Regions from separate parts of the Neobacillus sp. NPDC097160 genome, predicted to be linked through region 3. Evidence: a T-box and tRNA genes for the amino acid it is inferred to sense, from the RefSeq annotation. Region 3 holds a T-box; the other regions hold tRNA genes.

Region 1 (10,764 bases), on a different contig from region 3:
TCCAAGAAGCTCAGCAAGTCTTACGCCAACAGGAGTTAAACGCATTTCTTCGACTACTTTTCCTTTTGGACGGCCGAAATGGCTTGCCAAAATAACCTTTGCACCTTGATCCATTAAATATTGAATGGTTGGCAATGCTGCTCGAATTCGCGTTTCATCCGTAATTTTTCCATCTTGCATTGGAACGTTAAAATCCACTCGGCAAAATACGCGTTTCCCTTTCACATCGATATCCTTCAGTGTTTTCTTGTTCATGTAAAGGACCTCCTCAAGTATTGGCTGATGAAAATTACAGTAAAAAAGGAGGGGGAATCCTCCCCGCTCCCCTTTGGAATACCATTAACAATTATATATGTTTTCTTATTGGAAATTCAATCCAATCTTATAGTCCTTTTGAAGCGATGTAATCAACAAGGTCAACTACACGGTTAGAGTAACCAACTTCGTTATCGTACCAAGAAAGTACTTTTACCATGTTGCCTTCAAGAACCATTGTTGATAATGCATCAATTGTAGAAGAAACTGTTGCACCGTTGTAGTCACTTGAAACTAATGGAAGTTCGCTGTATGCTAAAATGCCTTTTAATGGGCCTTCAGCAGCTGCTTTTAATGCTGCATTAATTTCTTCAGCTGTTACGTCTTTTTCCAATTCAGCAACTAGGTCAACAATTGAAACGTTTGGAGTTGGAACACGCATTGCCATACCATTTAATTTACCTTTAAGTTCAGGTAGAACTAAAGAAACTGCTTTTGCTGCACCAGTTGAAGTTGGGATCATGTTTTCTGCTGCTGCACGTGCACGACGGTAGTCCTTGTGTGGCAAGTCAAGGATTTGTTGGTCATTTGTATATGAGTGAACAGTTGTCATCATACCGCGTTTGATTCCGAATGTATCGTTTAATACTTTTGCAAACGGCGCTAAGCAGTTTGTTGTACAAGAAGCGTTTGAAAGTACGTGGTGGTTGTTTGCATCATATTTGTCTTCGTTAACACCCATAACGATTGTGATATCTTCGTTGTTTGCCGGTGCAGAGATAATAACCTTTTTTGCACCTGCTTCAAGGTGTTTCGCTGCATCTTCGCGCTTTGTGAAACGGCCAGTTGATTCAACAACCACGTCAACACCTAGGTCGCCCCAGCCAAGTTGTGCAGGATCGCGTTCAGCGATAACCTTTACTTTGTGTCCGCCAACAACTAGATATTCGCCGTCAACTGTTACGTCTTCTGCAAGAGTTCCGTGAACAGTATCATATTTTAAAAGGTGTGCAAGCATGTTTGCATCAGTTAAGTCATTAATTGCTACGATTTCCACATTGCTATTGTTTAAAGCCGCACGAAATACGTTACGACCAATACGTCCAAATCCGTTAATACCAACTTTTACTGCCATGATAAAATTCCTCCTTTTAATAGGTAAAGATATAAATTTTTTTTAAAAAGGATTTACCCTTTCAATAACCGTTTTGCCACACCTTCATCCGTTATTAAAATCGTCGATGCCGGTGCTTGTTTAAAGTATGCCTTGATTGCCTTTGCCTTTGATGCCCCGCCTGCCACCGCAATGACATTTGGGATATTGGCAAGGTCTTCGAGCTGAAGTCCAATGGTTGATACCTTATGGACAATCTCGCCCTCTTCGGAAAAATAATAGCCAAAAGCTTCGCCGACAGCCTTCCCATTCTCTAGCCTTTGCTTCGTTTCTGGGTTGGATTTCCGCCGCTTAGCCATTGTGATAGCATCCCCAATTCCGTGGATAACCATGCTAGCTGATTTAATCAGCTCTAAAACCTCATGGATCTCAGGCTCTTTAATCAAGGATTCGTAAATTTCTGAACTGACCTGATCGGGCACGTAGAAAACGCGATATTTAGAATCCGTATTTTTTGCCATATTCGAGCAAATTGTATTCGCTTGATTGGTGACATCCTCACCAACCCCGCCGCGTGCCGGAACAAAAAGTAACTCATTATTGTGATGATTGGGTGATAATCTTTCTGCAACTGCAGCCATGGTTGAACCACCAGTAACAGCGATAATATTTTTTCCGACTAAAAGCTTTTTCATGCAATTCGCACAAGCCCTGCCTAACTCACCTTTGACCAATGGTGATTCATCACTATCTCCGGGTACAATGATTACTTTCTTAATGCCAAGCCGGTGCTTTAATTCCAGCTCCATCACATCAATACCCTTTAATTCACGCATTAAACCTTCCAAATCTTCGAGTAAATTTTTCCCTTCCAAGGTTAAACTCATTCCCACATTGTTTGCGTAAATAAGATTTTGCTCTTTGAGGAAGTCTACTTCACTACGAAGGATTCTTTCGGTGAAGCCAAGGCTCACGGCCAGACTCCTTCTGCCTACCGGCTGCATAAATCCTATATATCTTAGGATGGTATATCGTTTTTGCAGGACCTGAAGGAGATCGGGTAATAATCTTTTTTGAATATCGATAAATGACTGCATGGATTGCATGCTCCTTTATTCTATGTAGTTGGTCTTAAAATGTCCACCATAGACAAATTATGTCCCACCTACACTAAAAAAAATCACCCCTTGTACATTTTTTATTGTATCAGGAGTGTAAATCTATTTCAACTCATTTGATTCGGTTTTTTTCTTGCAAACGGTTACTTATGGCAAATTTGTCAATAAAGCCAAATCCGACTTCTTCCCCGTCAAAATGGACAACCGGAATCATCAATCCATAGCGTTCGGTTAAGTCATCGCTTGTTTCGATATCAATTTCTTCGAGCCCGAAATTCCATTCCTGTTTCAGCTCTTCGAGGGCGGCTTTTGCTTTATCACATAATGGGCAGCGATTCCGTGTATATAATGTGATTGTTGTTTGTGTCATCGTTCTATTCCTTTCTTAGTTAAACCTTTTTCGTTTGGATGAAGACGGGATTCCCAGCTGATCGCGGTACTTAGCAATTGTCCGCCTTGAGACAACTATACCCTCCGTCATCTTTAATTGTTCCACTATTTCCTGATCTGATAATGGCTTTTCCTTGTTTTCTTGTTCTATTAATTTACTAATCACATTTTTCACTTGAGTAGAAGAGGTATTTTCATCAGCCGAAGTAGTCTGAATCGTACTCGTGAAAAACGTTTTTAAGGCAAAGGTCCCTGTGGGCGTTTGCACATATTTTTCGCGGACTGCCCGGCTGACAGTTGATTCATGAATATCAAGTTCAGCAGCGACTTCCTTCATCGTCATTGGTACTAAATATTGCGTCCCTTTTTGAAAAAATGCCGGTTGCTTTTCAACGATTTTAGCAACGACCCTTGTAAGTGTCTCTTTTCTCTGTTCAATACTTTTTAGAATCCATTGATAGTCCTGAACCTTATCCTGCAAAAAGCGACTGACTTGCTGGTCCTGGTCTTTGAATTTTTTAAAATATTGCTCATTAAAGCTGATCCTTGGCAAGGAATCATCAAACATCCGGACTGTCAGGCCATCTGTTGAGTGCTCCACGATCGCATCTGGAATAATATACGTTGTGGTTTCTCTACCTAACATGGCCCCTGGCTTTGGATTAAGCAATAGAATTTGGTCAAACACATCTTGAATGTCCTTTAAGGATACCTTTAATTCCTTGGCAATTTGCTTCCATTTCTTTTCGGCAAACGGGACAAAAAAGTTGGAGAGAATATTCTGTGCCAGTTCATTATTTGGATTTTCATAATACATTTGCATCAAAAGGCACTCCTGAAGGTTCCTTGCGCCGATTCCAGCCGGTTCAAGCGTTTGAATCACCGCTAAACAATCATCCACTAATTCTTCGGTTACCCGCAGGTTTTCGGTGATTTCACCAAGGTCCCCAAGAAAGTAACCGTTTTCATCAAGATTTTGTATAAGATGACGGATCACTCGTAACTGCTCCGCCGATAAATTTGTTACTTTTAATTGTGAAATTAAATGGTCCTCAAGGGAAAATGGTTTGTCAGCGATTTGTTCAATCCAGTCCTTTTCCGCTTTTTGATGTTTCCGCCGACTGCGGTCAATAAGGGGATTCATCGGCTTAACATTGGAATTTTCAATCTGCATTAGGGGATTTTCCAGCGCCTTATCTTCTAAAAAAGCAGCCAGCTCCTGGGCCGAGTATTGCAATAAAGCAATGGCCTGCGACAATTCCTGTGTCATCGTTAATTTTAACGTCTGCTGCTGCCATAAACCTGCCTTTAAGTTCATCAGTATCCCCCCTTTTTTCTATTTTACACGAAGAAGGATAAATGGGGTATGGAAAAAAATAAAAACCCCCTGTTTGCAGGAAACAGGAGGCATTTGTGACGCGCTCGGAGGGAAGCGAACCCCCATTTTAAGAACCGGAATCTTACGTGCTATCCGTTGCACCAATTTCGTATTCTAAAACTTTATATTTCAAATTATTCCTATATTTTTCACATTCATTACGGAACTAATTTTTTTACAAGCGGGATTTTTTTTAGAATTAAAGTCAAAACGGTACTCAAGATAACTGTAATCAGGAGATTAATGGGAAGCGCAATAATAGGATGAAAGTGTGCACCAACTTGAGGATATACTTTCCATAAAAAGTTGTTCATTAACCAAAAGTGGAAAATATAAATCCCTAAACTAGCTTGGTTGATCCCACGAAGCAAGAGTGGAAGTGGCTGTACACTTTCTTGAAAATGATATCTAAACCATACGAATATTCCTATAGTAAAAAGAAGTACGGTCGGCGAAAAGTAAGAGTACCAATTTTCGTTGAGTATACCATTTCCTTTTAGGGTGTAATAATACGTACCCCAAAACGTACCGATAAATCCTAAACATGCACCAATGTAAGAAATGACTCTCCATCGTTTTGGAACTTCAAAATGTGATAAAAAATAGCCTAATAGAAAATAACCTACATAGTCTGTTACAAAAAACAATTCAATAGAAAAGCGAACTCCAATCAAAAAGTCAGACAACCTTGTTGCTACGGATGCGTAAAGCCAAAGTAGTAAAAAGTATTGAATATGCTGCTTACTAGCTTGCCTTACAAAAATCTGTAAAAGCGGTGTAATAAGATAGATTCCTACAATCATATACAAGAACCATAGATGATAACTAATACCATTGGTAATAAATAGTTTAATACCACTTTTAATTGAAGCAGGGAAATATCCTATATATGCTCCGTATATATAAAAAAATATACTCCAGACAATAAAGGGGATTACCACCTTACTGGCACGTTTTTTTAGAAACTCTGTCAATGTTAACATTCTTTGGTCTTGCAACAGTAAAGCACCACTAATCATTACAAAACCAGGAACGGACCAACGTGATAAAGTCTCAAACAAGTTCGCCTCTAACCAGCTTATGTGTTGACCTGGCTGTATTTTGCTTACAGAACCTGCTGTCACGTGAATCGTAACAACTGCGATAGTTGCTAGGACACGTAGCCAGTCTAAGTACACCAATCGTTTCAAGAATTATCCCCCTAACATTTTTATCCTGATTCATCTTTAGTAGAGAAATTTGCAGTAACTTGTAAACCTATATACTAGGTTTCAAAAGTAATAAATCATTAAAAATACCTTACGCTTTTAAAAAAAGCATAAGGCACTATAATTGGGACGCGCTCGGAGGGAATCGAACCCCCATTTTAAGAACCGGAATCTTACGTGCTATCCGTTGCACCACGAGCGCTAAATTGTTGCGACTTATATATTATATGCCAGATTCGTAAACTTTGCAAGTGAATTGTAGGTTTAAAATCAAGTGAAATGGTTATGATGGATTAGGGAGAAGTTGTCGAGGAATTTTAAAGTCAAATTGTTTGACCTTTATTGACCATCAGTGTATGATTACATTACATAAGTTATTACCTTTTCCATTCAAAGGAGGAAGAAAAATGAATTTGATTCCTACAGTTATTGAACAAACAAACCGCGGCGAACGTGCCTATGACATTTATTCTCGTCTGTTAAAAGACCGGATTATTATGCTTGGCAGCGCCATTGATGACAATGTTGCCAATAGCATTGTAGCACAATTATTATTTTTAGAGGCGGAAAATCCTGAAAAAGATATTACGATTTACATCAATAGTCCAGGCGGAAGCATCACAGCCGGGATGGCAATTTACGATACAATGCAATTTATTAAATCAAATGTTTCAACTGTTTGTATCGGTATGGCTGCTTCCATGGGCGCTTTCTTACTTGCTGCAGGGGAAAAAGGCAAGCGTTATGCATTGCCAAATGCGGAAGTTATGATCCACCAGCCACTAGGCGGTGCACAAGGACAAGCAACGGAAATCGAGATTGCAGCAAAGCGTATTCTTTTCCTTCGTGAAAAATTAAATGGCATCCTATCAGAACGCACTGGCCAGCCGCTTGAAGTGATTCAACGCGATACAGACCGCGACAACTTCATGACTGCTGAACGAGCAAAGGAATACGGTCTAATTGACAGCATCATTACTCGCAACCCTATTGAAACAAAAGATAAAAAGTAATTTCATGAGCAATCGGCTTCCGGCCGGTTGCTTTTTTCTTTAGGATTTTTTTTTGTGACCCAAGCAACTCTATTTTCCCATCCGCAGGCACAATAAAAGGGTTCAGCCTCAAAATGCAAGCTGAACCCTCCTTAAATTAATGTTCTTTTTCAATAAAATCTGTTAACGCATTGATGGCTCTGTCTTCATCGTCGCCGTCAGCGATAATATTAATCACGACTCCCGAGCCAACTGCAAGGCTCATTAATCCCATGATGCTTTTGGCATTGACTTTTTTGCCATCTTTCTCTAGAAAAATATCAGCCGAAAAACGGTTTGCTTCCTGTACAAAAAGTGCTGCTGGTCGTGCTTGAAGACCCGTTTTCAATTTTACTTCTACTTGTTTCGCCAACATTATACAATTCCTCCTCATGTTAATCTATATGCATATAACTAATTCACTATTTCACAAACTTCCATGTTTTGATGCCATTTCTCCGGCACGCAGTTTCTCGGCGATCTCATCAATTTTTCGTAAACGATGATTAATTCCTGACTTGCTGATGGTTCCTCCGGAGACCATTTCTCCTAATTCTTTAAGGGTAACATCAGGGTATTGGACACGGAGTTCGGCAATTTCCCTTAGCTTATCGGGCAAAATCTGCAAGCCCACGGTTGCATCGATGAAGCGGATGTTTTCTACCTGCCTGATGGAAGCACCTATCGTTTTATTGAGATTGGCGGTTTCACAATTAACCAGCCGGTTAACGGAGTTTCGCATATCCCTAACAATCCGGACGTCCTCAAAGCGGAGCAGGGCATTATGGGCACCGACAATATTGAGAAACTCGGTAATTTTCTCAGCTTCCTTTAAATAAGTAATAAAGCCTTTTTTACGCTCTAGTGTTTTACTGTTAAGATCAAATGTATTCATCAATTCGCATAAAGAGTCATTATGTTCTTTATAAAGCGAAGAAATTTCCAAATGATAGGAAGATGTTTCCGGGTTATTTACAGAGCCCCCGGCAAGAAAGGCGCCGCGTAAATAAGAACGCTTACAACACTTCTTCTTTATCAGGCCAGGTGAAATATCATGAATAATGGTAAATCCCTCACCCAAAATTTTTGTATCCTCAAGAATTTCCTTTGCCTGCTGGGATAAACGAACGATATAGACGTTGTTTTTCTTCAGGCGCATTTTTTTTCGAACTAAGAGTTCAACTTGTACTTGATAGCTCTTTTTTAACAATGTATAAATTCTTCTGGCAATCGCAGCATTTTCGGTTTGAATATCAACCACTAACTTACGATTAGAAAAGGAAAGGGAACCGTTCATGCGAATCAACGCGGAAAGCTCAGATTGAATGCAGCATGTTTTCACTTCCAAGTTCGTTAATTCCTTTTTCGTCTCCGAAGCGAAAGACATCTCCCTCACTCCTTTATAAAAAGCACTATTTTAACGTTGCAATACTATCTACGCTTCATACCGCTTTTTGGTTTCATCTATTAGCAAATTATATAAAATTTTTGCCACCTTTTTCGGATCGTGCCTTAGTGCGCCGTTTTCCTGATAGGCAATATCCGCATGCACCACTTCGAGCCCTAGCTCAAAAAGCTGCGGCAAATCGTATAGAACCGGGTCTGCCAGTTCCTCATTATAGCGAAGCTGAATGTGCTGCGGAATTTCTTCGTTATTCACGAGGATTGTATTCACAAAGGCACAGCTCATATGCTCATAAATCGCCTTCACATGGTCGCTCGCGGTATAGCCATGGGTTTCCCCTGCCTGCGTCATGAGGTTGCAGATATACACCTTTTTTGCACGGGAACGGCACACCTCATCCCCTAACCTTGGTACGAGCAGATTGGGCAGGATGCTCGTATACAAGCTCCCAGGGCCAATAATAATTAAGTCTGCCTGCCGAATGGCTTGAATTGTCTCCGGCAAGGGACGAATCGTACTTTTGGATGTTAAATAAACTCGTTTAATTTTTTTCCCTGAATAAGGAATTTTCGATTCCCCGGAAACAATCGCGCCGTCCTCCATCTCCGCATGCAAAACCACGCTTTGGTTTGCAGCTGGAAGCACTTTGCCGTGGACATTTAAGATTTTGCTCATTTCTTGAATCGCATGAACAAAATTTCCGGTAATCGAGGTCATCGCCGCCAAGATTAAATTACCAAGCGAATGTCCGGAAAGTTCATTCGACGTTTTAAAACGATGCTGGAACATCTCTTCAACGAGCGGTTCTACATCTGACAGTGATGCTAACACATTGCGAATGTCACCGGGTGGAGGAATATGCAGATCCTCGCGCAAGCGTCCCGAGCTGCCGCCATCATCCGCGACAGTCACAATGGCGGTAATATCCACAGGATACTGTTTTAATCCTCGCAATAAAACCGGTAATCCTGTTCCCCCGCCAATGACGACAATACGAGGCTGTCCTAACTCTCTCATGTTGTTTTTTCCTTTCTCCTCTCAATGTCACGGTGGGTGACGCATGTCTTATAATCATTTTGGAAAAATCGGCCCAGATACTCTGCTAAGGTTACAGATCGATGCTGCCCGCCGGTACAGCCAATCGCAATCACCAGCTGTGCCTTCCCCTCTCTTTTATAATGAGGAAGCATGAAACTGAGCAAGTCGGTCACTTTTTCCAAAAACTTATTTGTTTCATTCCATTTTAATACATAGCTTGAGACTTCTTCATCCAAGCCTGTTTTTGGCCGCATGTGTTCGATATAAAAAGGATTTGGCAAAAAGCGCACATCAAAAACTAGATCTGCATCGATGGGAATCCCATGTTTAAAGCCAAATGACATGACATTGACAGTAAAGATTAATTGTTTATTCGCCGTAAACTCCGTTAATATTTTCTCACGTAATTCACGAGGTTTCATCTGGGAAGTATTGTAAATCAACTGTGCCCGGCCTTTTAATTCCTCAAGTAGTTCACGCTCAAGCGTGATGCCTTCAAGTGGAAGCCCTGAATGAGCAAGCGGATGCGACCGCCTTGTTTCCTTATACCTGCGTACTAATGTAGAATCATCCGCATCTAAAAATAAAATCTGCGGTGTTACCCATGATGTTTCAGCGAGCTCATCGAGTCCTTTAAAGAGGTGATCAAAGAATTCTCTTCCTCTTAGGTCCATGACTAGGGCAACTTTATTCATCTTATTCCCTGATTCCTTCATAAGTTCAAGGAATTTTGGGAGCAGTGTGGGAGGCAGATTATCAACACAGAAGAATCCTAAATCTTCAAAGCTTTGAATGGCGACAGTTTTTCCAGCCCCAGACATTCCGGTAATAATGACCATCTGAGTTTCGCTTGACGAACCGGTACTCATGGCAATTCCCCCTATAATTTCGCTCATCACATTGATAAAAATACTAATTCAACTTTCGTCTCATGAACCGCCTTTAGGAGCTCGCCAGACGATACGTTTTCATTAGCTTGGATCTAATCGATAACTAATCAGTTGAAAATCTTTTGTATAAGTAAAAGTACCGTAAATAATTCCTTTTCCATGAACCATATAATCAATGATATGTAGGTCACCCGCAGCCATTGGCAAACCTTTTATCTGGTCAATCGGCTGCCATGCCAGCTTACCTTCTTCCGATTCTTCTAAATCAATACCATCTGAATCGGTTGCCACAAAGGTAAACATCATCCATTCGGAAAGCAGTTCGTCGCTTTCCTTCATAATCATCGTAAAGATCCCTTTTAATTGTGGGTTTTTTAAATAAATCCCCGTTTCTTCACGGTATTCCCTGATGCAAGAGTCTCGAACCGACTCGCCCGGCTCCATTTTCCCGCCTGGAGCAACCCACCAGCCGCGGCGCGGTTTCTGCAGCAACAAAATTTGATTGTTTCTTATCAATACACAATTAGTGACCCGCTGCATTGTTTATACACCTCTTAATCATTCACAAGCCCCTTGAACAGGGCTCGAGTTAGAATGTGAATGCAATTATCCTGCGATATATTCTTTTCATTATACTATTTTTAGATTACAGTCACAATGAATACAAAATTGATATTGTGTTAAATATTTTAGACAAAAAAGGTGGCAAAAAAAAATTGCACAAGCTGCTGGGCTTGTGCAGGAAAGGTATATATTTTAAAGGGGGTCAATTTCTATTATCATACCCTATCTATATTTCACCACTGTTACAGGAGAATTACTTTTTTGTGAATTGTGTGGGCACTTTCTTAACAATCACTTTCCCTTTGCAAATATACATGCTATTTATTTAATTTCATTTCTTCCTTAAGCTCTTCCACATAATGCTGTGCACTTT
Region 2 (10,764 bases), on a different contig from region 3:
GGCCTCGTAATTGAAAACCGTTTAGAAGGAACACCGTTACGTGGGTGTTGTCTTTCCGGCACTGGTTTAAAAATTGGTCTTGAATATTAATCGCTGTTTTCATTAGTATATCCTCCTCTTTAATCTCTACTAATATGTATTCGATTTTACTTGTAGCTTTCCTTCAACATAATGTGAAATTTCCGCTATTTTTTTTGAGAAATTATTCACATCTGTCATATCAAACCATTGTACATCCATTTTGTTCCGAAACCAAGTCAATTGCCTTTTGGCATATCTTCTTGAATTTTGTTTTAAAATTTCTACAGCTTCGTCCAGCGTCACCCTGCCATCAATATAGTCATAAATTTCTTTGTAGCCGATCGCTTGAATGGACTGACAATCACGTATGCCTTGTTCATACAAGCCCTTTACCTCGGCTAAAAGGCCTTCGTTCATCATTATATCTACCCGGGAATTAATGCGCTGGTAAAGATTCACCCGTTCCATTGTTAAGCCGATTAGTGCTGTATTGTACAGAAGGTCTGGCTGTTGTGTACTTTGGTAGTCTTTCATCGTCTTCCCAGTCAGATGAAATATTTCCAGTGCACGAATGACCCTTCTAACATTATTCGGATGTATTTGTGCAGCACTTTCCGGATCAACCTCAATTAATTCTTTATACAGTGCTTCATTTCCTATTTCTTTTACCCTTTCCTCTAGCTTAAGACGAAAGGACACATCACCCGGAACATCGGAAAATTGATAATCATAAATGACAGACTGAATATACAACCCTGTCCCGCCGACTATAATGGGCAGCTTTTCCTTTTTGGCAATCTCATTTATTCTATCCCGAACAAGATGTTGAAATTCAGCAACGGAAAAATTTTCTGATGGCTCCTTGATATCGATTAAATGGTGGGGAATCCCTTCCATTTCTTTTTCTGTGATTTTTGCTGTCCCGATATCCATTCCACGATAAATTTGCATCGAATCCCCGCTAATGATTTCACCATTATAACGTTTGGCCATTTCGATACTTAATTTTGTTTTTCCTACTGCGGTCGGGCCAATAATAACCAATAATTTTTGTTTTGAATCCAATATTTTCACACTGCCTTATTCCATTTTCAATGAAGGATTTTCACTTCCACATCTCTATCGTAACATAAATTTGAATAGCAGTTGAACATCAAACAAGTATATACAAAAAAATTGTTTTCTATGCATTTTGACGAATGATTTTATTATATCCATTTTTGTACCAAAGATGAAAAATATTTCATGTATCTTTACAAAACGATAACGGTTCATTTACAAATAGCTTTTCACCCCCACATTCGTGGTAGGCTTATTCGTAGTGTTTCATGACTAATAAATAAGGAATAAGGTGAAGAAATGCTTTCAACATATGATATTGGAATTGACTTAGGAACAGCAAATATATTGGTGTATAGTAAAAACAAAGGAATCGTTCTTAATGAGCCATCCGTGGTGGTCATCGATACAGAAACAAAAAATGTAGTAGCTGTAGGGCTTGAAGCGAAAGAAATGATCGGAAAGACGCCTGAAAAAATTGTCGCGATCCGCCCTTTAAAAGACGGAGTCATTGCTGACTTTGATGTTACAACCGAAATGCTCAAGCACGTGATACGAAAAGCCTCTAAAAAAATGGGGTTTGCCCTTCGTAAACCAAATGTGGTCGTCTGTATCCCATCTGGTTCCACTAGTGTGGATCGAAGAGCCATTCAAGATGCGGTCAGAAATGCCGGTGCTAAAAAAATCTCATTGATTGAGGAACCAGTTGCTGCAGCTATTGGGGCCGGTTTACCTGTTGATGAACCGGTTGCCAATGTGGTTGTCGACATCGGCGGCGGAAATACAGAGGTTGCCATTATTTCCTTTGGCGGCGTTGTAGCCTGCCACTCGATCAAAGTTGGTGGTGATCGCCTGGATGACGATATTATTCAATATGTTCGGAAAGAATACAATGTGTTAATTGGTGAACGAACTGCTGAAAATATCAAAATGGAAATTGGGTATGCGCTAATTGACCATGAGGAATTTACCAAGGAAGTCCGCGGCCGTGACCTTGTCACTGGTTTACCAAAAACAATTACACTATCATCATACGAGACTCGGAATGCGATTAGAGAATCCCTTCTGCATATTTTAGAAGCAGTCCGTGCTACGTTAGAGGATTGTCCCGCGGAACTTAGCGGCGATATTGTTGACCGCGGAGTTATTCTGACTGGCGGTGGTGCATTATTAAATGGTATGGAGGCATGGCTTAGTGAGGAAATCTTTGTTCCTGTTGCACTCGCAACAAACCCACTAGAGTCCGTGGCAGTAGGAACTGGTATGGCTCTTCAATACATGGGTAAGCTGCAAGCAGCTATGAAATAGGATAAAATTCAAACATAAAAAATGCTCTTTTCTAAAAGTTTGTTGCTATTTTAGATTCGCCGATAAAATCGTAGATTCGCCGATAAACTTAAAAAAATCGCCGATATATCATATTAACTTGCTAATATGTGTAATTTCACACCATATTAGTGACTTTTTTTGGAGTAACCGTGGTTAATAACAACATTCTTTACGAAAACAGCCTATAAAAAAGAAGAGGCTGAAGGGCAAACCCCCCTTCAGCCTCTTTGTTTACAATTTTTTGTTACCGTTTTTCCTCTAATTCCTGGTGTTTGGTCACAATAACCTCTTCTTTGTTACCGTTCTACCTCTATTTTCCGGTTCACGGTCACAATAACCTACATTACCCGTTTAAACATCTTCTCCATTTCATAAACCGAATAATGGACAATGATTGGTCTCCCATGCGGACAGGTAAACGGATCAGATGCCTTCCGCAAATCATCCAGCAGTGCTTGGATTTCATCATTTCGCAAATGGCGGTTCGCTTTAATCGATGCTTTACAGCTCATCATGATGGCTGCTTCTTCTCGAAGTTTTTTGATATCGACTTTTTTCATCGATAAAAGCTGTTCAATCATGTCTTCAATGATTTGCTTTTCATCCCCTTTCGGGAACCATTGCGGATGAGATCGGACAATAAAACTATTCAAGCCGAATTCCTCAAGAAACACACCAACCACTTCGAGCTCACTAAGATTCTCCGTTATTTTCACATACTCATCTGTTGAATATTCGAAGGTAATCGGGACGAGCATTTCCTGCAATTCGGACTGAACCTGTCCCACCTTTTCCCGAAAATACTCATATTTCAGCCGTTCCTGTGCCGCGTGCTGGTCGATGATATATAAGCCATTTTCATTCTGGGCAAATATATAGGTCCCGTGCATTTGCCCGATCGGATATAGACGAGGGATTCTGCTTTCAGATTGATCGCCAGTTGACTCTATTATTTGCTTATGTCCTAGTGAATCGTCAATGGATTCGTTGACTTGTTCATCTGATTCAAAAAATGGCTTTGTTGGTACCCAAGCAACTGTTTCATCACGCGTCTCCATTCTATCAGGAGTACCTACAAATGGTGAAACCGGGAATGTCCTAGTTTCCTGAACAGTTTGTGCAGGAACTGACCATTCCCTATGAACTTCTTTATTAGTTGATGTTCCTTCATCAAGCGTTAACGAAGTCTGTTCAGATTTCGCATCTTCTTTTTTCACAGGAGTATAAGCAGTCGGAATTAAGATCTTGGATTTAAAGGTATCTTTGATGATTGTTGTCACAAGCTCATCCAGTTCTGCTTCTTTACTAATCCGAACCTCCATTTTCGATGGGTGCACATTTACATCTACCAGAAGCGGATCCATTTCAATATTTAGAAGCACAATCGGAAACCTGCCAATCGGCAGCAAGGTATGGTAGCCTTCCTGTATCGCCTTGGCTAACGGATAGTTTTTGATAAATCGACCATTAATCATGGTTGAAATATAGTTTCTTGACGCCCTTGTGATCTCGGGCATTGAAGCAAAGCCGCTGATTTTATAATCAAGCGACTGGCCAGTGATTGGAACAAGTTGCTTAGCAATCGCCAGCCCATATATCGCTGCCAGCACCTGACGAACATCGCCGTTCCCTGTCGTTTGCAGCAGCTTCCGCTCATTATGGATTAAACGGAACGCAACCTCAGGATGCGATAGGGAAAGCCGGTTGACAACATCGGTAATATTTCCAAGCTCTGTGTGAATCGTTTTCATATACTTCAAGCGTGCTGGCGTATTGTAAAATAAATCGGTAATCGTTATATCCGTACCCCGTCTTGCAGAAGCTTTCTCAAAAACTTCTACTTTCCCGCCTTCAATGACCACTCGATTTCCGGCACCTTCCCCGGTAGAGGTCTTCATTTCAAGCCGTGAAACCGAAGCGATACTCGGCAGTGCTTCACCGCGAAATCCAAGAGTACGGATGCGAAACAAGTCATTTTCGTTTTTGATTTTTGAAGTGGCATGGCGTTGAAAGGCGATTAACACGTCCTCTTCGTCAATTCCGTTGCCGTTATCGGTAATGCGAATTTTAGCGAGCCCCGCCTCCTCCACTTCAATTTCAATCACTGTACTGCCGGCATCGATTGCATTTTCTACAAGCTCTTTTACAACAGAGGCGGGGCGTTCAACGACTTCTCCCGCCGCTATTTTGTTAGACAGCGCATCATCTAATTGGATTATTTTTCCCATTCGCCTTCACCCCTTACTTTAACTTTTTCTGGAGCTCGTACAACATGTTAATTGCCTGCAGCGGGGTTACATCTAATAAATCTAATTCTTTTATTTTCTCCAACACTCGTTTTTCTTTAGAAGTCGATTCGTGTTTTTTCGGTTCTTTCGGTTCATCAAAGAATGACAGCTGTGCAGGCTGTTCCACAATAACTGGAGCCGTTTCTGCCGGCACCGTCTGTACTTCAGGCTGTTCTAACGCTGTTAAAATTTCATTCGCTCTGCTGATTAATTCTGCAGGCAGCTCCGCAAGCTGGGCCACATGGATCCCATAGCTCTTATCGGCAGGCCCTTCTTTAATTTTATGAAGGAAAACGACCTTGCCATTATGTTCAATTGCGCTGACATGAATATTTTTTAACTTCTGAAGCTCTTCATCCAAAACGGTCAACTCATGGTAATGGGTTGAAAATAACGTTTTCGCCCCAATCCTCTCATGGATATATTCAATAATTGCCTGTGCCAGCGCCATCCCGTCGTAAGTCGACGTTCCACGGCCGATTTCGTCAAACAATATCAAACTGTTTTGCGTTGCATTGGTTATCGCATTTTTAGCTTCGAGCATTTCGACCATGAACGTACTCTGTCCGGAAATTAAATCATCCGCTGCCCCAATTCGGGTAAATACCTGGTCAAATAGTGGCAGTACTGCTTCTGATGCCGGTACATAACAGCCGATTTGTGCCAAAATCGCAGTCAGTGCAATTTGGCGCATGTACGTACTTTTACCAGACATATTTGGTCCTGTTATTAACAATACTTCACGATCACTGTCCATTTGGCAGTCATTTGGAACATATTCCTGGGCGTTTAATACTTTTTCAACTACTGGATGACGGCCATCCTTCACCACAACTCTTCTTTCAGCCGAAAATTGCGGTTTCACATAGCGGCGCTCCTCACTTACTTGAGCAAAACATTGCAGTACATCAAGCTCACTGACCGATTTCGCCAATGCCTGTAATCTTGGGATCTGTTCCTTCACAATCTCGCGAATTTCGGTAAACAAATCGTATTCCAGTTCACCACATTTTTCTTCCGCTTGTAAAATTAACGCCTCTTTTTCCTTTAAGGCAGGGGTAATAAAACGTTCGGCATTTGTTAAGGTTTGCTTGCGTTCATACTGCCCTTCTTGCAAAAGATGCAGGTTTGCCCGTGTGACTTCAATATAGTAGCCAAATACGCGGTTATAACCCACCTTCAATGACTTTATTCCGGTTTTTTCGCGTTCTTCCCGCTCCAACTGGGCAATCCATGTCTTTCCGTTGCGACTGGCATCACGGTATTGATCAAGCTGGGCATTGTAGCCGTCCCGAATCATATTCCCCTCTTTTAAGGATAACGGGGGATTTTCCACAATCGCCTGCTCCAACAAATCGGTGATCTCTTCGCATGGATCCAGCTGCTCCGCGATTTGGCTCACATGTGCATTCTCCATATTTCCGAGGATTTCTTTTAAAAATGGCACCTGCATTAAGGAGCGCTTTAATTGCATTAAATCGCGGGCATTGACATTGCCAAAAGCAACACGTCCTGCTAATCGCTCTAAATCGTACACTTCTTTTAATTTTTCCCGAAGCTCCTGACGCTCAAAATAATGACTTAATAAGACTTCAACAATAGTTTGACGATGCTCAATTTCAGCCTGATTGATTAACGGCCGGTCAATCCAGTGCTTTAACATCCGTCCACCCATGGCTGTCATCGTCTCATCCATAAGCCATAATAATGATCCTTTTTTCCCTTTAGAACGGATCGTCTCGGTTAATTCCAGATTGCGCTTTGAATAATAATCAATTTTCATATATTGATGAATTTGATAGGTCGTAACCGGTTGGAGATGGTCAAGACTTCTTTTCTGCGACCGGTATAAATAGTTAAACAGCCTTGCTGTTGTTTGCTTTAATTTATCTTGATTCAGATCTTCGATCAGATGGGAAAAGTTCATATCTATCGAACTATTATCCTCAAACGAAATCGCTAGGACATCACGTTCGCGCATTTTCTTTTGAAGATCACCGTCAAAGCTGCTTGCGACAACTACTTCTTTAGCACTTAAAACCGACAGTTCATTTAATACATCATCAAAATTACTTGAAAGCAGGGTTACACGACTTTCACCAGTTGAAATGTCGTTATAAGCAAATCCGTAGGTTTGATCGTCAAATAATGTAATCGAGGCAATATAGTTGTTCTCTTTATCGTTTAACCCCTTGCCATCCATCACTGTTCCCGGTGTGATCAATTGGACAACTTCGCGTTTCACCATGCCTTTTGTTTGTTTTGCGTCTTCCATTTGCTCACAAATCGCCACTTTGTATCCTTTTGAAACAAGCTGTTCAATATAGTTCGGCGCGGCATGGTAGGGAACACCGCACATCGGAATCCGATCCTCTGAACCACCATCGCGGCTTGTTAAGGTTATCTCTAATTCTTGTGATGCTTTTACGGCATCCTCAAAAAACATTTCATAAAAATCACCTAAGCGAAAAAATAAAAAGGCATCTTGATAGTCTGCCTTAACGGTTAAATATTGCTGTATCATCGGCGTATAAGCAGCCATAATGACCTCCACTGTTAAATTCATTTCGAATATCTTCGACAAACTATTATATCACATAACAAAGGTCTCGGGCACTCGTCGAATATCTTCCAAATTAAAGGGATTTATTAGTGAAGTAATTGAAAATAAGTAATATAGGGATGAGGATGTCGACAATTGTGGACATCCTCATGTTTTTGCCAATAAACCACGAAATATTCTGATTTAACCAACATTCAAAGCATGTTAAGATTTAACAAAGGATGGTGAATGTATGGGCTGGTTTGGACGCAGTTACAAAAACTATGATTTTGAAATGTTTTCCATCAGTCACTTTGTTATTATATCCATCTGTTTAGTAGTTTCGGCTTTACTATTTTTCTATAGAGAGAAATTAAAAGATGAGAAATGGCGAGCTGCGGAAATTGGGGTTGCGATATCGTTACTAATGGCAGAAACAACTTATCATTTTTGGATGATGCTTAATGGCAGCTGGAATGTTAGTCATGCCATTCCTCTGGAATTGTGCAGCATCAGCCTGATTTTAACCATAATTTTATTACTCACAAGGAAAAAAATTATATATGAGATTTTATTATTTACCGCATTACTGGGAGCATCCCAGGCATTGATTACTCCATTACTAAATTATGACTTCCCACATTTTCGATTTTTTCACTTCTTTTATACCCATTTAATGATTATCTGGGTGCCGCTTTATTTTACTTGGGCAAAGGGCTACCGGCCAACCATTTGGTCTGTCCTAAAATTATTTGTCTTTTTAAATGTATTAATGCCGATTATTATGTTTATCAATAAGCTTGTGGGTGGAAATTATATGTTCCTAATTCACAAACCTGACAGCGCAAGTTTGCTGGATGTTCTTGGGCCCTACCCTTGGTATATTTTATCGATGGAAGGCTTATTAATTGGTCTGAGCTTAATCGTATGGGTCATTTTCCGGGAAAAGGCTGCAATAAAAAAAGAAGTGTCAAGAAACTTACCAATCCAATAATTACATCTTTTTATTGACCTTTCTCGATAAACTAATTATAATAATAAACGTTCCATTCAATTGGATAAGTGTCCCAATAGCTCAGCACGCTCGAATATACTTCAATGAATTTTCTTCAGCGTACTGATCGAAACACTTCTTGATTATTCTTTCTGAGATCAGGACGGGATTATCTTATTGTGTGAGCTTGATTAATTTTTATAGTTTTCTTGTCCCAATAGCTCAGCAGGATAGAGCAACAGTTTCCTAAACTGTAGGTCGGAGGTTCGAATCCTCTTTGGGACGTAATGTATAATCCCTCAAATCGTTGGTACATAAGCGATTGGGGGATTTTTTATTTTTACAGATGCAAAATTAATGCAAAATTATTTTGAGTTCAAAAATCCCTTCGACTTATTACACAAACAAAAAACGCCCATCACTGGACGTCAAAAAATGTTTTAAGGTAATAAGCCACCGTCATGATCCACTTTTTCAATGTACATGTATTATTAGAATAATTTTAAATCTGATTCAAACTAAGAATTTAAAGGTAGATATATAAACATACTAGGTAGTGTATTTTATTTCTAGGAGGTTTATTTATGAAAGCAGTTACCTTTCAAAGTGCAATGAATATGCAAGTTAAAGAGGTACCAGATCCGGCTATTGAAAAAAACGATGATATAATTGTCCGTATTACCTCAACAGCCATATGTGGCTCTGATCTTCATATATATCAAGGAGCAATTAAAGCTGAAAAAGACTATGTTGTCGGTCATGAACCAATGGGAATAGTTGAAGAAGTAGGATCCGAAGTAACAAAAGTGAAAAAAGGAGACCGAGTAGTATTACCTTTCAATATTGCTTGTGGATACTGTTTTTACTGTGAAAATGAAATGGAAAGCCAATGCGATAGCTCTAACCGCAATCCACATGTAGACACAGGCGGATATTTCGGATTTACTGAACGATATGGGAATTATCTTGGAGGTCAAGCTGAATTATTGCGTGTACCATACGCGAATTTTATCCCATTTGTTGTACCAGAATCTTGTGAACTGGAAGATGAAGCATTATTGTTTATGTCTGATGTCCTTCCGACTGCCTATTGGAGCGTGGATAATTCAGGTGTGAAAAATGGTGATACGGTAGTAGTCCTCGGTTGTGGTCCTGTTGGGTTAATGGCACAAAAATTTGCTTGGATGAAAGGAGCTAAACGTGTCATTGCGATTGATCAACTCCCTTACAGACTAAACCATGCAAAAAAAATGAACAATGTTGAAATATTTGATTTGACCAAACAAAAGGATATTGGTTTATATATAAAAGAAATTACTCAAGGTGGAGCAGATGTTATCATTGATGCAGTTGGAATGGATGGAAAAAAAACACCTATTGAAGCAATTGAGCAAAAAATGAAGCTAATTGGTGGAACAATAAGCCCAATTAAAATCGGTATGGATGCCGTGCGAAAATTTGGAACGATGCAGTTAACAGGAGTTTACGGCTCCAAATACAACCAGTTTCCTCTTGGGGATATATGGGAAAGAAATGTAACGATAAAAATGGGACAAGCACCAGTTATCCACTTTATGCCTATGTTGTTCGAAAAGATCACAAAAGGCGAGTTCGACCCAACGGAAATTATTACTCATAAAGTTCCTCTTGACCAGGCAAGTGAAGCATATAATAAGTTTTATAATCATGAAGATGAATGCATTAAATTCATTTTAAAACCATAATACAATATTCATTAGTAGAGTAACCTAGCAATTCAAAGGAACAATGACTACTGAACAATAGAATCATCCTCCCTTTTACCACCAAAGGCTCGTAGTCTGTGCGACTATGAGCCAATAATTTCTGTATATCCTTTCAGTGTTATATCCTCATCATTACAACAATTAACACAATATGGCATAATGTCTTCGGGAAACTGTACAAAGGCAGCAAACTCGGAACCACAAAAGTCACACCAGTAGATGGTTATTTGCTTAGACATACTGCTTTCTCCTCCTGTTGTTTACGATTAATTCTATCCTCAACCTTTTCGGGCAACTTGGTGATAAATCTCGAATAACCATCTTTACATTTTAAATAATTCATTGCGTGGTAAGGTTTCATAATTCAATGCTTGTTCCTTATAGGCTTCCGCCATACCGCTCAATTTCATTTCGATTAATTTACTTAATGTTTGTTCATTCATCATTTATCCGTTCCCCCGTAATAAGAAGCTCCACGAGTAAAGCCATAATTATTTTTGCTGATTTTTGTTTTCCGTTTCAATTCTTGCTAAGCATCATTCTTGTTATTGTTCTTCAGTATTGTTTGAATACTTTTGACCGTCGGTCTTTGATGTGTTGGGATGTCCGAGAAAAGGATAAAGAAATTCCATGTAGACAACTTAATCATTCATGCCAAAAAATGTTGAAATTGCAAATGCAGAAAATGTTAAAATTAATGAAGTAAAACACATAGAAACTAAGGATGATCGAAAGGAAGACCATTTTCCAAGGAGAGACCCCTGGGGATTTTTTTGGGGCTGGCAT
Region 3 (10,764 bases):
AATAGTGCTGTAATCCAAATCAATTTCCGCCAATTCAGGGAAAATTGAAACAGAGGACAGGCTGTGCTATAGTGAGATTAATTAGATTGACCGAAAAACTAAATTAGTCATTGAGGAGGGTGATGCGAATGGCACCCGACAGAAGAAAGATGATTGTGGAAGCCGCTACAAAGTCATTTTCATTATTTGGCTTTAAGGCGACGACCATGGATCAGGTTGCGAAGCTTGCCAATGTAGGAAAAGGGACCATTTATACTTTTTTTAAAAAAAAGGAAGAATTATTTGAAGAAATTATTTCTTCGTTAGTGAAAGAAATGATCCTAGAGGCAGATGCTGCCATCCAGCCGGATTTACCGTTCACGGAAAATGTCCATCGTGCCTTATACCGCTTATTAGAATTTCGCTCCCAGCATCAGCTTATGATTAAGCTTGTCCAGGAAGAAGCCGACATGGGAACATTGGCTGTTTCGGAAATGCTGCAGCATGTCGAGAACGAAATTATTGCCTATTTAAAGCAAAAAATTGAGACAGCCATTACTAAAGGTGCAATCCCGGCGATCAACCCTGAAATCACAAGCTTTCTATTGTTAAAAATGTATATTGCCCTTGTTTCTGATTGGGAAAGAAACCACGAACCTCTGAGTTCTGAGCAGATCGCTGAAATTATGAAGGTATTTCTTTTGAAGGGGCTGCCTAGGTAATAAATGAGAAAAGACTTGTGCAATTTGCTGCACAAGACTTTTCTCATTTTTAGTTCTTCATTACTGCCTTTTACTTAAGTTTTCCTGTGCCATTTTCACAAGCTCTCGGACCATGCTGCCGCCGAGCCTGCCGCCGACTTTTCCGGCCTGCTCGGATGTGAGCTGGCCGTTATACCCGTTTTTCAAAGGAACACCTACCTCCTCGGCAGCTTCAAATTTCGCAGCCTCAGGGGTCGCAGATTGAACGACTTTCGCTTTTAGTGCATCCAATCCTCTGCGTGCTTCCGGGACAAGTATTTTATTTCTTTTGGCCATTAAAATTCCTCCTTTGATAGTAGGATTTCCTTAATAAAAAAATAATCAACAATGACTGGATAAATCCTTATCTTTCCAGTATAATAACTGATAATCAAACCAGAAAAATCAATGAAAAAGAGAGTAGTTATCTGGAAAGTGAAAGCGAGTCAGGGGCGGTGTGAGCCTGATACGGAGCAGATAACGAAGCGCACTTTTGAGATGCTAACCTGAACCAAGTAGGGTACGCCGGAGTATGCTCCGTTATAAAATTAAGCCGGTTCTTTTTGAACAATTAGAGTGGTACCGCGGGATTATCAAACTCTCGTCTCTTTATATAAGAGGCGGGAGTTTTTTGTTTTTTGTGGAAAAGGGACGGAGCGCCGCATTAATGCGTCAGTTCAGCCCGTCAAAAGTTAGATAGTGATCATTTTTTTAAAAAAAGGAGGTCTATAAAAATGAATTTTAAAAAGGAACTGGCAGCCATTCTCTTTGAGTTGCTTGACCAGGAACTGACAACAGCGGAACTTGAACTAATGATTGAGAAACCAAAAAACGCCGAGCATGGTGACTTAGCCTTTCCGTGTTTCACATTGGCAAAGCTAAAAAGAAAATCACCTAATCTGATTGCCAAAGACCTAACCGAAAAGATTCAAACGCCACTATTTGAAAAGGTTGAAGTAGTAGGTGCCTACTTAAATATCTTTTTAAATAAAAAGCTGGTTTCGGAACAACTCGTCAACAGCATTATCGATCAAAAAGGCCTTTTTGGTACCCACGAATTTGGGAACGGCGGCCATGTCACGATCGACATGTCGTCACCAAATATCGCTAAGCCATTTTCAATGGGGCATTTGCGTTCGACTGTAATCGGGAACTCCATCGCACTGATCACAGAAAAATGCGGTTATAAGCCCATTAAAATTAACCATTTGGGCGACTGGGGCACCCAATTCGGGAAGTTAATTACCGCCTATAAACTATGGGGCGATCCCGAAAAAGTAAAACAAAATCCCATTAAGGAGTTACTCGCACTTTATATTAAGTTCCATGAAGTAGCAGAAACTGATCCAACACTCGAGGATCAGGGGCGCAGCTGGTTTAAACGATTGGAAGATGGCGACGCGGAAGCACTAAGCCTGTGGCAATGGTTCCGCGATGAATCGCTAAAAGAGTTTTCGAGAATTTATAAGTTAATGAATGTCGAATTTGATTCCTATGCAGGTGAAGCGTTTTATAATGACAAAATGGATCGCATCGTTAAGCTGCTAGAGGAGAAACAGCTACTGGTAGAATCCGATCAGGCAATGGTGGTCGAGTTAGCCGAGGAAGGGCTGCCGCCGTGCTTGATTAAGAAATCTGATGGCGCAACACTTTACGCCACACGTGATTTAGCAGCTGCCCTCTACAGAAAAGAAAACTATCACTTTGTTCATTCTTTATACGTGGTCGGCCATGAGCAAAGCCTACATTTTAAACAATTAATTGCCGTATTAGGAAAAATGGGTTACGAATGGGCAAAGAATATGGTGCATGTTCCATTTGGCATGATGTTAAAAGACGGTAAAAAGATGTCGACCCGTAAAGGAAAAGTCGTCCTCTTAGAAGAAGTATTAAATGAATCCATTGCAATGGCACACCACAATATCGAGGAGAAGAATCCAAATCTGGCAAACAAAGATGCAGTGGCGAAACAGGTGGGAGTGGGAGCGGTAATTTTCCATGACTTAAAGAACAACCGGATGAACGATATTGAATTTTCCCTAGAGGAAATGCTTCGTTTTGAAGGGGAAACAGGGCCGTATGTTCAGTACACCTTTGCCCGGGCTTGTTCGATTTTAAGAAAAGCGAATTGGCAGGCAGGTTTACAAGCTGAAACCTATACGAATTCTTGGGAAAAAGAATGGAAGGTGGCTAGCTTGCTTATGGAATTCGCACCTTCGATTAAAAGAGCTTGTGAGAACTTCGACCCTTCGCAGGTGGCCAAATATATTGTCGACCTTGCCCAAGCCTTTAATAAATATTACGCCGAAGTAAAAGTTCTAGAAGAAAACGAAGAGCGGGAGGCACGCTTGGCACTTGTTTACAGTGTAACTGCCGTGCTTAAAGAAGGCTTGCGTCTGTTAGGAATTGAAGCGCCAGAAGAAATGTAAAAGTGTTCATTTACTAATTACCTGATTTTGGTATAAAATATAGCTATGAAGTGAGAGGAGGCTAAAATAAATGAGTGAACTATTATTTAAGAGTCTTGAGTTAACAAGGAGCTTTTTAATTAAAAACGTGGAATCTTTAGACGAGGCAATTGTTGATATCCAGCCTCAAGGTTTTAATAACACGATCCACTGGCATGTGGGGCATGTGTTAACTGTAGCAGAGCAATTTATGTTTGGCTTTCCAAAAAAGTCGACCAACTTGCCTGCAAATTATATGGAATTTTTCGCAACACGTACGAAGCCGGCTGATTGGCAGGGCGATGTTCCATCCATTCAGGAATTGACAGCACAGTTAAAAGAGCAAATAAAAAGAATCAAGGAAATACCGGGGGAAAGCTTTAACGAAAAGTTGAAAACTCCGTTCCTAGGGCAAGAAACCTTTGGTGAACTTGCGAACTTTGCCGTTTTTCACGAGTCCCTTCATTTAGGTCAAATACAGGCGATGAAACGCGTCATCGAAGCGGCCAAGTAAGATACTGTTGTTAATTAGAATTTTTGCAAAATAAGATGCGAAGGTATGGAGTAAAATCTCCATGCCTTTTTATTATGAAGAAAAAAAGTGGATGATTCGATGGCAATAAGGAAAAAATAAAAGTTAGACGATAGTGAATAACCTGAATTTTACCACTTCCATGCAAAAGGTTGACACGAGTAAGAAGCAATCTTATAATCAAAATTACGTTTGAAAACGCTGTCGTTTTTTGTCGAATAATTTACATCATAGAAATTACATCATCTGATAGGAGAGAATGTTTTGAAATATATTTTGTTTTTGGCGGCATTGGTTGTGATCTTTTTTCTTGCCTTTATTGTAAGTAAAAATAAAAAAGGGATCAAGTTGAAGCCAATCGCTATCATGCTCGTTTTGCAGCTAGTATTTGCCTTTGTCCTGCTTAATACAGGGGTAGGCCTTGTGATTATTAGAGGAATATCAGGGATGTTTGAACATATTCTGGCATATGCAGCAGATGGGGTTAACTTTGTATTCGGCGGAATCGCGAATAAAGGAGCAGGGCCTTTCTTCTTAAACGTGCTGATGCCGATTGTCTTTATTTCCGTATTAATTGGAATTGCCCAGTATATAAAGGTTCTTCCGATTATTATCCGCTTCCTCGGTTTAGTTTTAAGTAAGATAAATGGTCTAGGGAAATTAGAGTCTTATAATGCAGTAGCATCTGCGGTCTTTGGTCAGTCTGAGGTGTTTATTTCGGTAAAAAAACAGCTTCCATACCTTCCTGAACATCGCTTGTATACGTTGTGTACTTCTGCAATGTCCACGGTGTCGGCATCGATTTTAGGGGCCTACATGACCATGATTGAACCAAAATATGTCATCACCGCACTTGTGTTAAACCTATTTGGCGGCTTTATTATTGCAAATATCATTAATCCTTATGTGGTAACAGAACAAGAGGATATAATTGAAATTCAAGAAGGAGAAAAACAATCCTTTTTTGAAATGCTTGGAGAGTATATTTTAGATGGTTTCAAAGTAGCTATTATCGTTGGGGCAATGTTAATCGGTTTTGTGGCCCTAATCAGCATGATTAATCATTTGTTTGCAGCCGCTTTCGGCATCAGCTTCCAAATGGCGCTTGGTTATGTGTTTGCACCACTGGCCTTTGTTATTGGCGTTCCCGCTTCAGAAGTTGTCGATGCCGGAACGATTATGGCAACAAAATTGTTATCAAACGAGTTCGTGGCTATGATGGATTTAGCAAAAATTACAGATACGTTGTCGAGCAGAACAGTTGGAATCGTTTCTGTATTCCTTGTTTCTTTTGCTAACTTTTCGTCAATTGGAATTATCACCGGCGCCGTGAAAGGCTTAAACGAGAAGAAGGGAAACCTAGTGGCAAAGTTTGGGCTTAAATTGCTTTTTGGTGCCACACTTGTAAGTTTATTAACCGCCGCAATTACAAGCGTAATGCTGTAATAATAAATACGAATGGAATACAAAAACCACCGAATCAATTTAGTCGGTGGTTTTCTTTGTTTTTTTAATTAAAAAGTAGATTACTCCCAAAACAACAGCTGCAATGATGATTGGTAGTATATAGGGCTGGGCGTATTCTTTTACATGTGACCAGTTTTTGCCCAACACCTTTCCTAAATAGATGAAGAGAATGGACCAAGGCAAAACGGCTGCCACAGTGTAAAGGGTAAATTTGGTTGCTGACATTTTGGCAATCCCGGCAGGAATGGAAATGGCATGCCTCACAACAGGTATGAACCTTGCAGAGAAAATTACACCGGCACCATATTTTTCAAACCAGTGCTCAGCGACATCAATATGACTCTTTTTAATCAGTACGTACTTTCCGTATTTCTCCAAAAATGGACGGCCGCCATAATAACCGGCCCAATATAAAAATAGCTGGGCAATCGTTCCTCCAATTGTACCGGCAATGACGGCTCCGGCAAAATTGAGATGTCCTTGTGAAATCATGTACCCGCCATAGCCTAAAACAATTTCACTTGGGATGATCTCTATCATTAATCCAAGGGCAATACCGAGGTATCCTAACTGTGATAAAAATTCCAAAATTGAGTTGATAAATTGTGCCATAGTTCACCTTCGCTTATGTAAATAATTGAGTCCAACCTATAATAGTGTATACCACTTTATCAGATATTCAAATTAATATGGTAGAAATGGACAAAGAATTCCTATTAGGCCTGTAACGAGTTCTCCGATGAAAACAAATATGTTTTATGGTGGTATCGGATACTGTATACAAGTCCCATTGCAAACATATTCCCCATGAGCGAGCTGCCGCCATAGCTGATAAATGGGAGTGGGATGCCGGTAATCGGCAGCACTTGAATCGTCATGCCAATATTTTGGAAGACGTGAAAGGTTATCACACTAATAATGCCTGTACAGACATAGGTATTAAAAGGATCTTTGGTGTCTAAAGAAGTCTTGATTAAATGATAAATGAGCAGAAAAAAGAGTCCAACGACGATACTGCCGCCAACGAAGCCATACTCCTCACCAATCACACTAAAAATGAAATCTGTATGGGCTTCCGGGATATAAACCTCACGATGGCCAAAACCTTTTCCGGTTATAAGTCCCGAGCCAATCGCGCTTAACGATTTTAACAAGTGGTAGCTAGAGCTTGTTGCATGACTATGGGGATCGAGCCAGGCATAAATTCGGTTAAACTGATAGGTTTGCACATGGAGATATTTTTCAAGAAATTCGGGCTTGATCAAAACAAGATAGAATATAAGAGCTGCAAAGGACGCGCCTGCACTGTATATAGGGATAATGATTTTCCACGAAATCCCGGAAATTAAGATAAGCCCTGTTAATATCGATAAGATGACGAGCGCTGTTCCAAGATCCGGCTGAAGCATAATTAACCCAAGCGGCACGGCTGTCGTTATTCCTAATTTTATAAGTAAAAGAAAGTCTGTTTTTAACGTTTTTTCTAAATGCTTTTCTTGGTGACTGGTAATGAGCCGGCTTAAGGCCAGGATCAAAAAGGTTTTCACAAATTCTGACGGCTGAATTTGCCCGATTCCTCTAATGACAAACCAGCTTTTTGCCCCGTTTCTTACAGGAGCAATGGATTCAGGTGCAACGTAAACGGCAATAAGTAAGATCAGACCGAAGCCATATAAATACCAGGAAAGCCGTTTATATTGATAGCCGTCGATAAAGATGGAAACGGAGATAATTGCGGCACCAATCACATACCAAAAAACCTGCATGATCAAAAAATTCGTCGTGCCGTATTGCCCCGATGCTTGTGCACTATAAATGGCCGCACAGCTGACTAAGAAAAAAAGAAATAATAATAATGTTAACGTCCAATCAAATCGATCGTCATTTTTCTTGTATTTATCCATTGGCCACACCCAAATTTTCTCTATAATGATCTTTCATGCTAGCAGAGAAAAGGTCCGCTAACAACGCTTATTCAGGGAAAATATTACATCCCTCCCTTTATATAACGATTCCATGAATGAAAGGTTTCATTTAATTAATAAATATTATTGATCTTCGAAAACTAAGATAAGAAGTATAAATTTTGACTTTGAGAATTGTCCAGCTCCAGCGCCCTTGCGGCTAGTGTCCTTCGCTCTCCGCCCTACGATAAGTCAAACACGAATGCGCCTCCGGCTCTTCGTGTTTCCTTTATCTCAGTTGGAGCGCTCCAGGCCATACGCCGCAGACCAGGGAGCCTGCGCTTTTCTTATTACATCAAGTGCTTTAAAAACATGGTGGCAATGCCAAAGTAGGTTAGCAATGAAAATATGTCGTTTAAGGTGGTAATCAGTGGCCCTGAGGCCACTGCAGGGTCAATCTTCACCTTGTAAAGGATAAGGGGGATAATTGTTCCCGCGAGTGTCCCGATAATCAGGGTAAGAAATAGGGAGCAGCCGACCACAGCTCCTAGTATCAAATTTCCCTGCCATACGTAAGCGATAATGGCAATTAGAACTGCGCATGTTAGGCCAATGGTTATGCCGACGCCCAGTTCCCTCATGACTAAACGGGTAACCACTTTTCTATCAATATCGTACGAAATAAGTCCTCTAACCACAACCGCAAGTGATTGTGTCCCAGTGTTTCCCGTCATCCCGGCAATCATCGGCATAAAAAAGGCTAAGGCGACCACCTGTTGAAGGGTATCCTCAAAACTACTGATGATTCTACCCGAAATTACACCAATGAATAATAGTAAAATGAGCCATGGAAGCCGTCTAGCGGCAGCTGTCAATGTTTTCGTTTCGAAGTCAATTGATTTCCCTGATGCCGATAATTTTTCAATATCTTCATTTGCTTCTTTAATGACGACGTCGATAATGTCATCGACTGTAACAATCCCGACAAGGACATTGTTCTCGGCGACAACTGGGATCGCTAAGAAATCGTAGCGCTCTGCTGTTCGCGCCACGACTTCCTGGTCAGTGGTTACCGAAACGGAAATGACGCGTTCATACATAATCATCCGGATTTTTTCCTCCGGTTCCGCTAACAATAAATCCCGGTAAGAGACGACCCCGACAAGCTTTCTAGCTTCATCAATGACATACAGATAGTTAATCGACTCAGCAAACCCGGCAAAGATTTTAAATTTATCGACTGCTTCTCTGACGGTAAAATAATCACGGATCCAAACAAAGCGGTTGGTCATAATTCTTCCGGCTGTTTCCGGCGGGTAATTCATTATGCCTTTGACAGCATTGGACTCTTCCGTTTTCATTCCCGAAAGCAGCGAATCCTTTTTCTCAGGGGACAATTCATTTAATAATAATGCCAGATCGTCATTATCCATTAAATCTAGAACCTTACTGGATTTTTCGATGCCGAGAATGTTTAATAAACCGAGCTGTTCCTCCTTATCAAGTTCTTCCATAAGGTCTGCTAAGACGTCAAATTTTAAAAATAATAGAAACCTTCCTTTATGCTTTTCCGGTAATTCTTCATAAATTTTTGCTACATCATAGGGTTGAAGTTCTTCGAGCATCGCTTCAAAATCAACCTTTTTGTTTTCTTTTAAGGTTTTTATTATATAAAGGCTTATTTCATCTGAAGTCATATCTTTAATCATGGTTTGCTGTGCTCCTTTCATTAGGTGCATGGATGACAAAAATTGTCTACAATTAGATAAATGAACCAATAATATTCAAGTGGATATAAAAATAGTATGTGTAACACATGATAGTTTTTTGTAAACGAAATGAAATATGCTAATTGACCTATTATTTGATAAAATAAGGAAGTATTTATAAAAGCATTTGGAAGTTTCATGGGAATTATCCTGAAAACTTATTTAAATGCAGTTGAACGGAGGAGTTTGGCTTTGAAAAAGCATCATCAAGACATACGGGATCTCATCTATATTCATTTAAATCAAACAGACCAGTATGTACTGTCCTACGGTATCGAATTCGCTGAATTTGCTGCTGCTTTTTCAGGTTCATTAAATCATCTGCTTTTACTAAAGCACCGCTTTGATGATGCTGATTTTAATATGCATACGCTGCTCGAATATTGTCCGGAAGAGAGAATTAACAAGTTAGCTGCAGAAGATGTATACAGTTACGGAAACTTCTGCTGGATCGACTTTATTGAAGATGAAGTATTGAATGAGCTTTCAGGTCAGGAATTAGCTGAATTATTATATCTAGGCCATCAAAAGCAGCATTTAAAATTGCCTTTTTATAATAAATTGGGAAACCGTTTTGTGTATTTGGCCCATGATGATGGCTGGTATAACAAAATCTATTATCGCAGCTTCAAGGATTTCTTCCATTTATTAAGTGAAGTACTAGCCGGCAAGCTAGGTGAGATGAGGCTGGAAAAATCAATCCTGGGAATTCGGAAAAAACGTGATTATCCACAAGTAAATAAAGAAATCCTGCTTTCGTTGACACCCTTCATAAAAGAAGGAATTTGTATCTCTTTAAGAGATGCTGATCACCAGCGTGGCCGGATTGAAATACCGATTTGGGTGGTTGGCGATTTCGCGAATATGGATGATATGGTGGAGGAATACGAACAAATCTCCAATAAACCCTTCCATGCGAAAATCATCTTTGATAAAAAAACAAAAGAATGGAAGCTAAATGTCATCTAAATCTCTCCATATTGGGGAGATTTTCTATATCGTAGGCCAAATGGTTGTTTTGAAGCAAGCCATATGTATCATAAAATATTGAAGAGGAAAAAACATTAAAAAACACGTCTGCCACATTTCCTTTCTTATTTAATAAAGTGTTAAAATAAAACCGTGAAAGAGAATATGGAGGTTTTTGTATGAAAACAAAACTAGGTTTATTATATGGAGGGAAATCCGCCGAGCATCAGGTATCTCTGCAGACAGCACTTGCAGTGATTCGAGCATTAGACCTTGAAAAATTTGAAATTCATCCTATTTACATAAATGTTGAAGGCGAGTGGATTAAAGGGCCGCAGTTAAGTGCGCCAGTAGAAAACGTTAAGGCACTTGAATTTTCTAACGCTAATCCATTATCGCCACTATCGCTTGCTCCGGCACTTTTCCAAGCTGAGCAGCAGGAAGCGGCACCGCTTGACGTAATTTTCCCATTGCTTCATGGACCAAATGGCGAAGACGGAACCGTGCAAGGGTTATTGGAATTACTAAACCTGCCATACGTTGGAAACGGCGTTCTTGCTTCAGCAGCTGGAATGGATAAGGTGATGATGAAGAATGTCTTTGCGCAAGCCGGGTTGGCTCAAGTAGATTATGTTGCTTTTATTAAAAGTGAATGGGCCAAGGCGAAGGAAGAGGCATATGCAAAGGTAGAAGAAAATCTCGGGTATCCATGTTTTGTGAAACCTGCCAACCTTGGTTCTAGTGTTGGAATCAGCAAATGTACGAACCGCGCTGAATTAGATACAGCGTTTGTGGAAGCTTTTCAATTTGACCGCAAAGTGATCGTTGAAGAGGGTGTCACGGCCCGTGAAATTGAGATTGCTGTCCTCGGGAACGATGAGCCGGAATGTTCCGTAACGGGTGAGATTGTTCCGAAAAAGGACTTTTATGATTACAAAGCGAAATATGAAGATGGTG

What was found. The T-box of region 3 lies ahead of argS (arginine--tRNA ligase). A T-box ahead of a tRNA ligase gene usually reads a tRNA of that ligase, here a tRNA-Arg.
Region 1: it has a tRNA-Arg gene. The T-box ahead of argS (arginine--tRNA ligase) is inferred to sense a tRNA for this amino acid. The anticodon was not compared.
Region 2: it has a tRNA-Arg gene. The T-box ahead of argS (arginine--tRNA ligase) is inferred to sense a tRNA for this amino acid. The anticodon was not compared.

Annotation. Positions count from the first base shown of each region.
Region 1 covers NZ_JBIWDU010000014.1:95,396-106,159, reverse strand. Annotated here, with positions in the region: gene ACIQXV_RS19700 (phosphoglycerate kinase) at 1-255, opposite strand, end outside; gene gap (type I glyceraldehyde-3-phosphate dehydrogenase) at 383-1,390, opposite strand; gene ACIQXV_RS19690 (sugar-binding transcriptional regulator) at 1,444-2,466, opposite strand; gene ACIQXV_RS19685 (glutaredoxin family protein) at 2,600-2,857, opposite strand; gene rpoN (RNA polymerase factor sigma-54) at 2,873-4,195, opposite strand; gene ACIQXV_RS19675 (acyltransferase) at 4,414-5,445, opposite strand; tRNA gene ACIQXV_RS19670 (tRNA-Arg) at 5,594-5,665, opposite strand; gene clpP (ATP-dependent Clp endopeptidase proteolytic subunit ClpP) at 5,871-6,476, shown strand; gene ACIQXV_RS19660 (HPr family phosphocarrier protein) at 6,613-6,870, opposite strand; gene whiA (DNA-binding protein WhiA) at 6,922-7,881, opposite strand; gene ACIQXV_RS19650 (gluconeogenesis factor YvcK family protein) at 7,930-8,916, opposite strand; gene rapZ (RNase adapter RapZ) at 8,913-9,806, opposite strand; gene ACIQXV_RS19640 (NUDIX hydrolase) at 9,909-10,367, opposite strand; gene trxB (thioredoxin-disulfide reductase) at 10,709-10,764, opposite strand, start outside.
Region 2 covers NZ_JBIWDU010000020.1:86,441-97,204, reverse strand. Annotated here, with positions in the region: gene hfq (RNA chaperone Hfq) at 1-103, opposite strand, end outside; gene miaA (tRNA (adenosine(37)-N6)-dimethylallyltransferase MiaA) at 130-1,086, opposite strand; gene mreBH (rod-share determining protein MreBH) at 1,381-2,388, shown strand; gene mutL (DNA mismatch repair endonuclease MutL) at 2,748-4,637, opposite strand; gene mutS (DNA mismatch repair protein MutS) at 4,651-7,239, opposite strand; gene ACIQXV_RS24380 (YwaF family protein) at 7,493-8,233, shown strand; tRNA gene ACIQXV_RS24375 (tRNA-Arg) at 8,445-8,518, shown strand; gene ACIQXV_RS24370 (zinc-dependent alcohol dehydrogenase) at 8,818-9,957, shown strand; partial or broken gene ACIQXV_RS24365 (ATP-binding protein) at 10,341-10,421, opposite strand.
Region 3 covers NZ_JBIWDU010000016.1:127,649-138,412, forward strand. Annotated here, with positions in the region: gene ACIQXV_RS21610 (TetR/AcrR family transcriptional regulator) at 129-701, shown strand; gene ACIQXV_RS21615 (alpha/beta-type small acid-soluble spore protein) at 762-1,016, opposite strand; T-box leader at 1,119-1,331, shown strand; gene argS (arginine--tRNA ligase) at 1,454-3,148, shown strand; gene ACIQXV_RS21625 (DinB family protein) at 3,219-3,680, shown strand; gene ACIQXV_RS21630 (NupC/NupG family nucleoside CNT transporter) at 3,963-5,144, shown strand; gene uptA (undecaprenyl phosphate transporter UptA) at 5,184-5,777, opposite strand; gene ACIQXV_RS21640 (FtsW/RodA/SpoVE family cell cycle protein) at 5,882-7,069, opposite strand; gene mgtE (magnesium transporter) at 7,420-8,778, opposite strand; gene ACIQXV_RS21650 (hypothetical protein) at 9,031-9,807, shown strand; gene ACIQXV_RS21655 (D-alanine--D-alanine ligase) at 9,987-10,764, shown strand, end outside.